DNA from 4 places in the Nonomuraea sp. NPDC003804 genome. Region 1 is predicted to be linked to each of the others. Evidence: riboswitches for the same ligand, from Rfam matches in the RefSeq annotation. Region 1 holds a riboswitch; each other region holds the start of a gene.
The links. Region 1 has a riboswitch for cyclic di-AMP ahead of ABZX22_RS37745 (C40 family peptidase). Riboswitches for the same ligand answer to the same signal wherever they lie in the genome.
Positions count from the first base shown of each region.

Region 1 (2,189 bases):
ACGGGGAACGCGACGTCAGGGCCGCCGACCTTGAGGGAGAGCTCGACACCCGGGTGGTCGGCGGCGAAGCGGCGGAAGCTCTCGGGCACGAACCTGGTGGCCGCGCTCGGGAAGGCGGTGACCCTGACCCGGCCGATGTCCGCCGAGGCGAAGGCGCGCAGCCTGGTCTCGAACAGGCTCATGCCGTCGAGCACGGCCATGGCCTGCTCGATCGCCGCCCGGCCCGCCTCCGTCGGCTGGACGCCCCTCGGGCGGCGGTGGAAGAGCGTGACGCCGGTGTGGCGTTCGAGCATGGCGATCTGCCGCGAGACGGCGGGCTGGGTCATGGAGAGCACCTCGGCCGCTCCGGAGAACGAGCCGCGCCGTCCGACCTCCACCAGGACGCGTAGCGACCACCCATCAAGCATGCGCCGAGTGTATGTCGCAGGTATTAAGGCTTAATTCTCCTTATACCGGGAGTGTGAGGAAAGTAACGGATGTGATCTGACAGGTCGCCACAGAAGCAAGTGTGAGCAGGGTCACATTCGCATAACGAAACCCGCCACAGAGCAGCGACTCCTCTTCTGACAAGAACCAGTCGGTGATCTTGACAGCTTTGCCCGGCCTTTGCCTGGCCTTGGGGCGCCAGGTACGTTCTCGCATCGCGGCGACCAAGCCATGGCGCCGGAACCGCCCACCGGCCTCCCAGCGGCCGGTGCACGCATAAAGATCCGCTGGTCGCCGCGCCGTAACCCCAGACAGGCGTGCGCGGTCGACCCGCCGAGTCCGTGCGGCATGGAGCACGGAGCCGGGGACCCACGTTCCTGGGGTGAATCCGGCCTGCGGGCCGGAAGGGCGACTTCCCCGCCCGAACCCGTCAGCTAACCCGGTAGGCATTGGTGGAAGTCCCAAGGAGACATTCTGTCTACCCCCTCTAGCACAACCCGTCTGTCCTGCCTTGCCCTCAGCGGCGTCGTGGTGGCGATGGGAGGGATCGTCCTCCACGCACCCGCGGCGCAGGCGACGGTGACCCCGGTGACAGCGGCCCCCGCGACAGCGCTCCCCGCGACCACCACCCTGGTGACCCCGGTGACCACCACCCTGGCGACGACGACGACCGTGAAGACGGCGCCGGCCGTACAGGCGGGCGCGGCGTCGACGGCTGCGGCGACGCGGCAGGCCAAGGCGGCTCGACAGCGGCTGAAGGCGGCCAGGGCCGTCGCCACCGCCAAGAAGCAGATCGGCGACCCCTACCGCTTCGGAGGCACAGGACCCGGCGCCTTCGACTGCTCGGGACTGGTCCAGTACTCCTGGGCCAAGGCCGGCATCAAGATCCCCCGCGTCACGTACAGCCAGTACGCGCGCATCAAGAAGAAGGTCAGGTGGAACGATCTCAAGCCCGGTGACCTGATGTTCTTCCGCGGGAAGGGCCACGTCGGCATGTACGTCGGCAAGGGCCGGATGGTCCACTCGCCGAGCACGGGCAAGACCGTGCGGATCGAGAAGCTCGGCGGCTGGCGCAAGGCGTCCTTCGCCGGCGCGGTCCGCCCCGGCGCGTAGCCCCCGGCCGCCGGAGGCCCGAAGCCCCGTCCATCCCCCTCGGACGGGGCTTCGGCCTGTCCGGGCTAGCATCACAGCCGTGGTGACCCGCAGAACCCTGCTGGCGGCCGCGCTGGCCGGACCGGCGATCTGCACGGTGGCCGGGTCCGCGGGACGCCGCCTGCCGCCCGAGGCCCGCGCGCTCGGCGAGTCAGGCGTCGTCGTCGCCTACGGCGCGCGCTCGCTCGTCGTCGGGCACCACACCGCCGCCGCCCTCCTGCGCGACCTGGCCGCGCGGGCCGACGCGGCGGCCCTCACCGTCTCGGCGGTCCTGCGGCGCGCCGTACGGCCACGGGTCGTGGTGCCCAGGACCACCGCGGAGGCGGCCGCCCTCGCGGGCGCGGGCCCCGTCGACGGGCTGGCCGCGCTGGCCTCGGCGGGACAGGTGATCGTCCTGCCCGGCGCCTTCGCGCGCCTCACACCCGTGGGCCGCGACGTCGTCCTCACCCACGAGCTGACCCACGTGGCCGCCGGAACGGAAGGGCGGCCCGTGTGGCTGCGGGAAGGGTTCGCCGACTACGTCGGCTACCTGCGCTCGGGACTCGCGACGCGGGTGGCGGCCGCGGAACTGGCGGCCGAGGCGCGCGCGGGACGGCTGCCCGGCGCGCTGC
Region 1 covers NZ_JBEXMT010000037.1:34,500-36,688, reverse strand. The annotation lists gene ABZX22_RS37750 (LysR family transcriptional regulator) at 1-407, opposite strand, end outside; cyclic di-AMP (ydaO/yuaA leader) riboswitch at 748-890, shown strand; gene ABZX22_RS37745 (C40 family peptidase) at 964-1,539, shown strand; gene ABZX22_RS37740 (hypothetical protein) at 1,619-2,189, shown strand, end outside.

Region 2 (2,189 bases), on a different contig from region 1:
GCGCTCGGCGGCGGGGTGCTGCTCGACCTGGGGATCTACCCGTTCGGGCTGGCGCAGCTGCTGCTCGGCGAGCCGGCTGAGACGCATCTCACCGGATCGCTCGGCCCCTCGGGCGTGGACGCCGAGGTGGCGGCGCTGCTCACCTACGCGGGCGGCACCAGGGCGCTGGTCGAAACCTCGCTGCTCAGCCCGCTGGCCAACACCGCGACCGTGGTGGGGACGGGGCTGCGGGCCGACATCGCCGCGCCGTTCTGGGCGCCGCGGCGCATCGTGCTGTCGGGGCCGGGCGTGGAGCCGGAGGAGCTCGTCCTGGACCCCGCCATGAACGGCTACGCCGAGGAGGTGCGCGAGGTGCGCGCCGCGCTGGCCGAGGGCAGGACGGAGAGCTCGGTCATGCCGCTGGACGAGAGCCTGGCGATGATGCGGATGCTGGAGGACGCCAGGGTCAGGCTAGGCGCTCGGTAGCGCGGGCCGCCGCCTCGGCGTGGCCGGAGCCCGCGGCCGCCCGGAAGTGGGCGCGGGCCCGGTCGGGGCGGCCCTCCCTGCCCTCCAGCAGGCCGAGGTTGAACATGGCACGCGGCGCGGCCTCCTCGTGGCCGGTTTCGATGGCTCTGGCGTACCAGCGCCGGGCCGCGTCGGTGTTGCCGCAGCAGTCCTCCAGGACGCCGAGGTTGAACATCGCCCTGGGCGTGCCGGCCCTGCCGTACCAGTGGCGGGCCGCGTCGAGGTGGCCGCTCTCGTCCTCGATCAGCGCGAGGTTGAAGGCCGCCCGCTGGACGGCGGCCGGATGGCCCGATGCGATCGCCAGGAGATACCATCGCCGGGCTTCGTCCGGACGGTGTCCGTCTTCCCGCAGCCCCCTGTTGAACAGGTCCTGTGGCGACATGACCTGACCGTAAATGATCGCCGGACCTTTATCAATTTGTAAGCTACTTGCCTCGTGTATTACCTTAGGCTCACTCAAGGCATAAACCGGGCATTCCGGACATTGCCTGTCATTGCAATCATCACAGGTTCGCCTGTGACCGCTGAATCCGCACCATGCGGAACCGGGGACCCACTTCCTCTGGGGTGAATCGGCACACCGTGCCGTAGGGCAGCTTCGCGTCCGAACCCGTCAGCTAACCCGGTAAGCGGCAGGAAGCTAGCAAGGAGTTCCCCTTCCCATGGCAAAGCACAGCCGTAGCCGTGCCCCGAAGCTCACCTACGCGCATGCCGCGCTCGGCGCCGTCGTCATCGCCGGCTCGTTCGTTCCCACCGCCGCCCAGGCCGAGAAGCTCCCGCTGTCCGAGAGCCAGCGGGTAGCCGTCCTCGCCAAGGCGCCCAAGGAGGAGGCCGGCAAGCCCGCCGCCGCCAGGCCGGAGGCCAAGGTCATCCCGTCCGCCACCGTCGTTCTCTCCGAGGCCAAGAAGCAGGTCGGCGTCAAGGAGAACTCCGCGGGCGGCGGAACCAAGTTCCAGAACTGGTACGTCGGATCGCAGCGCGCCAGGGAGACGGTCGTCAGGGACGGCGGCGACGTCAGCGCGTACGCCAACGCCCCGTGGTGCGCGATGTTCGTCTCGTGGGTCGGTGAGATGACCGGCGCCCGCACGCAGGTCGGCTGGGACGCCTACACGGTGACCCACGCCAAGTGGTTCAAGGCCAACAAGCGCTGGGGCACCGCGCCCAAGCCCGGCGCCGTCGTCTTCTTCGCCTGGGACGGCAGCAAGCGCCTCGACTCCATCGACCACGTCGGCTTCGTCGAGAAGGACAACGGCGACGGCACGATCAGCACCATCGAGGGCAACACCGGCAACGGCGCCGTCGAGCAGCGAGTCCGCCCGAAGTCGCAGGTCGTCGGCTACGGCTACCCCAGCTACGGCGGCTGACGCTTCCCCTTCCCCCGCATTCCCCCCGGCCCTGTCGCCAGGACGGCCACGCGCCGCTCCGGTGACGGGGGCCACCCACGGGCTCGGGCCGGTCCCTTCGGACCGGCCACCCTGTTCCCCCCGCAGAACGTTCCCCCCGCAGAACGCTCCCCCAGGCCGCGACGGCGCCGTCTCAGCGCGCGTGCCCTCCGGCCACCCGCAGGACCCTCGTCCATCCCCCCGTCTGCACCGATCAGCCGGGGAACCGCAGGTAAGCAGCCGGCACGGCGTCGGTGAGCCACACCCCGTTGGCGCTGACCACGAACTCGTGCCCGGCCGCGT
Region 2 covers NZ_JBEXMT010000042.1:58,894-61,082, forward strand. The annotation lists gene ABZX22_RS40045 (Gfo/Idh/MocA family oxidoreductase) at 1-465, shown strand, start outside; gene ABZX22_RS40050 (hypothetical protein) at 446-886, opposite strand; cyclic di-AMP (ydaO/yuaA leader) riboswitch at 1,017-1,151, shown strand; gene ABZX22_RS40055 (CHAP domain-containing protein) at 1,167-1,868, shown strand; gene ABZX22_RS40060 (RNA 2'-phosphotransferase) at 2,101-2,189, opposite strand, start outside.
Region 2: linked by a shared signal. The riboswitch ahead of ABZX22_RS40055 (CHAP domain-containing protein) and the one ahead of ABZX22_RS37745 (C40 family peptidase) in region 1 are both predicted to bind cyclic di-AMP.

Region 3 (2,189 bases), on a different contig from region 1:
CTCGCCACATCCGTCGCCGCGGGCGGTGGTCGGACGCGGCGGGACCATGGGGGCGCGTGCGCCCCCATGGTCAGAGCCTGCCGCTGGTCGCCGCCCAGTCGACAAGCGCCTCGGCGGTGTCGAAGCGGCGGCTGGAGCTGGACTCTCCCAGGATCACGCCGACCAGCCGATGGCCGTCACGCTCGGCCGCGAAGGCGAGGGTGTAGCCCGCGGCGCGCGTAAAGCCGGTCTTCAGGCCGACGGCGCCCGGCGTGCCGAGGAGGCGGTTGGTGTTGCGCCAGGAGTAGGCGCCGTGCTCCGCCGTCTCGGGCAGCGAGCGGTACCGGGTGGAGCCGACCTTCTTGATCGTCTTGTTGTCCAGCGCGGCCTGGGCGAGCCGTACCTGGTCACGCGCTGTGGAGTAGCCGCCGCCCTTGGCGGGCATCCCGTCGGGGTTGACGTACAGCGTGTCCTTCATCCCGAGCGCGCGGGCGTTGGCGTTCATCTTCGCCGTGAAGGCGTCGACACCGGGCCCGTAGGAGCGGGCCAGCGCGTGGGCGGCGTCCGCGCCGGAGGGCAGCATCAGAGCGTAGAGCATCTCCTCCACGGTGAGCCGGTCACCGGCGCGCAGGTACGCCACGGAGGCGCCGCCCTTCGACGCGTAGCGCACGTCAGCGGAGGTGACCTTGACCACGTCCGTGGGCTTGGCCTGCTTCAGCACGGTGTAGGCGGTCATCACCTTGGTGATGCTGGCCACCGGCATGCGCCGATCGGCCTTCTTGCTGAAGTAGACCTTGCCGGTCCTGGCGTCGATCAGGTGGGCGGCCCGGCCGAGCACCGCCGGGGCGTCCGCGGCGGCGGCCGGAGCGTGGGTCCGGGAGACCGGCGACACGACGCCGGGTTGGGGTGCGGCCTGCGCACCGGTGGCGACCGCGGTCACGGCGCCTGCGGTGATGACGACGCCGAGCAGCGCGCGTCCCAGCCGGTAGGTGAGATGCGTGGGCATGAAGGGTTTGCTCCTTGGCTTCCATGCCGCCTACCGGGTTAGCTGACGGGTTCGGGCTGGGAAGTGCCCTACGGGCGCCGCTGAGCGGGCGCTCGATTCACCCCAAGGGAAGTGGGTCCCCGGCTCCGTGGATACGGATTCGGCGGCCGCGCGTCCGGCGGACTGGCCTGAGATGACGCGCGGTCCGGGCAATGAAACGGCAACGAACATGTCACAGCTCGTTGCACAACGGCCCAAAAGTAGCAAAATAGCATAAACCACGCAAATGGCCGCGAACCTCCGGCCCGCGACGGGCCGCTACACGGCGCTCAAGCCGTAGAAACGGGCGGCGTTCCCGCCGAGCACCTTGTCGCGGTCGATCCCCCCGAGAAGCGCCCCGTACACCGTGAAGACCGTCCGGTAGTCGGCCGCCAGCAGCGAGACGGGCCAGTCGCTGCCGAACATCAGCCGGTCCGGCCCGAACACCTCGACCGCGTGCTCCACGTAGGGCCGCAGGTCCGCCACGGTCCAGTGGGCGTGGTCGGCCTCGGTGACCAGGCCCGACACCTTGGCGTACACGGTGGGGCAGGCGGCGGCGGCGCGCAGCAGCGACGCCCAGGGCTCCAGCTCACCGGCGGCGATCCTGGGCTTGGACAGGTGGTCGATGACGAGGTTGAGCGTGGGGTGCCGCTCGGCGATCGTGACGACGTGCTCCAGATGCCGGGGCAGCAGCGAGACCACGTCGAACGGCACGCCCGCCTCGGCCAGCAGTCCGAGCCCGTCGAGCACCGCTTCCCCGATCAGCCAGTCGGGATCGGGCTCGGTGTGGATGAGGTGCCGGACGCCGACAAACTTCGGATGTCTGGTGTAGCGCTCGAGCGCTCGGGCGGCTTCCTCCGGGCGGTCGAGGGGCACCCATCCGACGACGCCGGCGATGAAGTCGTGGGCGTCGGCGTGGGCCAGCATGGCGTCGGTCTCCCAGAAGGAGTCGTCGGCCTGGACCACGACCGTCCGGTCGACGCCCGCGGCGGCCAGCTCGGGCGCCAGGTCCTCGGGGCCGAAGGTGCGGTGGATCGCCGGCAGGTCGGGAGTGGGCCAGGAGTAGGCGCCGGTCTCCAGGTTCCAGAAGTGCTGGTGGGCGTCGACTATCACGCGGCAAACATAGGATGTCTGGCCGACCTCGGCAAGAGCTCCCCGGGACTCACCGCGGCCCCAGGAAGAACGG
Region 3 covers NZ_JBEXMT010000002.1:221,438-223,626, reverse strand. The annotation lists gene ABZX22_RS03310 (D-alanyl-D-alanine carboxypeptidase family protein) at 71-985, opposite strand; cyclic di-AMP (ydaO/yuaA leader) riboswitch at 998-1,140, opposite strand; gene ABZX22_RS03305 (amidohydrolase family protein) at 1,283-2,116, opposite strand.
Region 3: linked by a shared signal. The riboswitch ahead of ABZX22_RS03310 (D-alanyl-D-alanine carboxypeptidase family protein) and the one ahead of ABZX22_RS37745 (C40 family peptidase) in region 1 are both predicted to bind cyclic di-AMP.

Region 4 (2,189 bases), on a different contig from region 1:
GTGAGGTCGGGCACGCCCGCCTTGCGGAAGTGGGTGGAGAGCCCCACGTCACGGTTGTCGAAGCGGACGACGTGGTGGCCCCTCCTGGAGAGCAGTTCGCAGAACTCGTCGTCCCAGTGGACGAGCTGGGAGCCGAGCCCCATGATCAGCAGAAGGGGCCGGTCTTGGGGGTCGCCGATGGGGTCGTAGGCGATGTCGATGCCGTTGGCGCGCGCCATGAGCGTCATGCGAAGCAGAATCTCATTCTGTTTCGCATGACGACAAGGGGGAGATCAGCGGGAGACGACCTTGCGCAGGTGGCCGCGGCCCAGGTAGCCGACGCCGCCGACGATCGCGAGACCGCCGATGATGGCCAGCGCGGTGCCGGTGTGGCTGTCGTCCTCGGTCGCGGTCCGGGCGGCGGTGGTGCGCACCGGGCCGTCGAAGGAGGCGGGCCTGACCGACGCGGCGGCGGCCGTCGTCCCCTTGGACTCCTGCTCGTCCGCCTCGCGGGCGGCGACCAGCTCGGCCTTCTTGGCGGCCTGCGCCTTCTTGGCGGCCTCGGCCTTCTTCTTCTCGGCCAGGGCCAGGTAGTCGACCGGCGGCTTGGCCGGGTTGCGGTCCATACGACCCCACGCGCCGGTGGAGAAGGCGACGGGGTGGTTCTTCTTGCCCACGCCGTCACCCCACTTGGTGATGACGTACTGGACCTTGATGTGGCCCTGACCGCCGTTGCCGTTCACCATCAGCGTGTCGGAGTTGAACTCGCCGCCGGTGAGGTAGGCGAAGGTCTTGGCGTCGAGGTCGAGCATGACGCCGCTGCTGGAGGGCACGCCAGGACCACGGTCACCGACGAAGAAGGGGGCCTTCTTACCCTTGTAGACGACGTAGCCTTCGGTCATGAGGGGCCAGCTCGGGCTGGCCGCCAGGCCCTTGCGCATCGAGATGCCGCTCGCGGGCAGGCCGGTGTCGCCGGCGCGGCCGGAGGAGTCGTCCCAGAAGTAGGAGGCGGTGGTGCCTCCCTGGAGGAGGGTCCGCTGCTGGGTGGTCCGGGCGAGGTCGGGCTCCGTGGGCTCGGCGAGAGCGGCGGCGGCGCCGGAACCGACGGCGAGGGCGGTGGTGACGAGCAGGGCGGAAGCGCGCATGCCAAAGCGGCGGGTCATGAAAGTCCTTTGTGCGAGGGATAGGAAATCCGCGCTCACATGAAGATCAGGCAAAGGCGTAGCCGGGCATGGGCCTAGCAGTCGCTACGCGAAAAGACAGAGCGCGAAAGGAAGCGGGGGGAAGCGCCGCTCAGTTCGGGGGGCTGTCGTACAAGGGTGGTGTCCTCTCCATCTCGCCTACCGGGTTAGCTGACGGGTTCGGGCGTGGAGATGCCCTACCGGCACGAGGCCGGATTCACCCCAAAGAGATGGGTCCCCGGTTCCCGCAGTCGCGGGATTCGGCGCCGACCGGCCGACTCTTCCCTGGTGAAGAGCACGGTCACCGCTCGGTAACGCAAAGGACTCTATGGGCAAATCACCCCAAAGGCAAAAGCAAACCCATGAATCGGAAAGAGGATCTACCCTTTATCGTCACGATTCAGCAGGCGCGGAGAGCGCGGAAACCCCTGAAAAACAACGGGTTGCGCGGGCGCGGCGGGAAAGCCGATCAAGGGGATAAAAATCATGAAATCGGCAGTGGCGCCAGGGTAAAGCCGGAGTACACACGGCTGAAGAAGGCGCGGGCCGGTCGTACGGCACGCCCCGTGCCCGCCGCGCCGCGGACACGGGGCGTGGTCCGTCAGACCTCGAGCTTCTCCTCGATGCCGCGCAGCTGGTGGCGCGCCAGCGCCAGGTTCGCCCTGGTGCGGTCCAGCGCCAGGTAAAGGAAGAGTCCCTTGCCGCCCCTGCCGGTCATCGGCCTGATGATGTGGTACTGACCGGTCAGCGTGATGAGGATGTCCTCGATGACGTCCTTGAGGCCGAGCGACTCCATCGTGCGCATCTTCGCCTTGACGACCTCGGTGTTGCCCGCGGCGGCTACCTGCAGGTCCAGGTCCTTGGAGCCGCCGAGGGCGCCGAGCGCCATGCCGCTGCCGTAGTCGACCACGACGGCCCCGAGCGCGCCGTCGATCGCCATCATCTCCTTGAGCGAGACGTCCATGCTGGCCATGCGTTTCCTCCGTGTGAATGCGAGTCACTTTCGCGATGCGATGGCGGCGACGCTCG
Region 4 covers NZ_JBEXMT010000020.1:114,287-116,475, forward strand. The annotation lists gene ABZX22_RS26395 (alpha/beta fold hydrolase) at 1-227, opposite strand, end outside; gene ABZX22_RS26400 (hypothetical protein) at 273-1,142, opposite strand; cyclic di-AMP (ydaO/yuaA leader) riboswitch at 1,302-1,436, opposite strand; gene ABZX22_RS26405 (hypothetical protein) at 1,762-2,133, opposite strand; gene ABZX22_RS26410 (roadblock/LC7 domain-containing protein) at 2,158-2,189, opposite strand, start outside.
Region 4: linked by a shared signal. The riboswitch ahead of ABZX22_RS26400 (hypothetical protein) and the one ahead of ABZX22_RS37745 (C40 family peptidase) in region 1 are both predicted to bind cyclic di-AMP.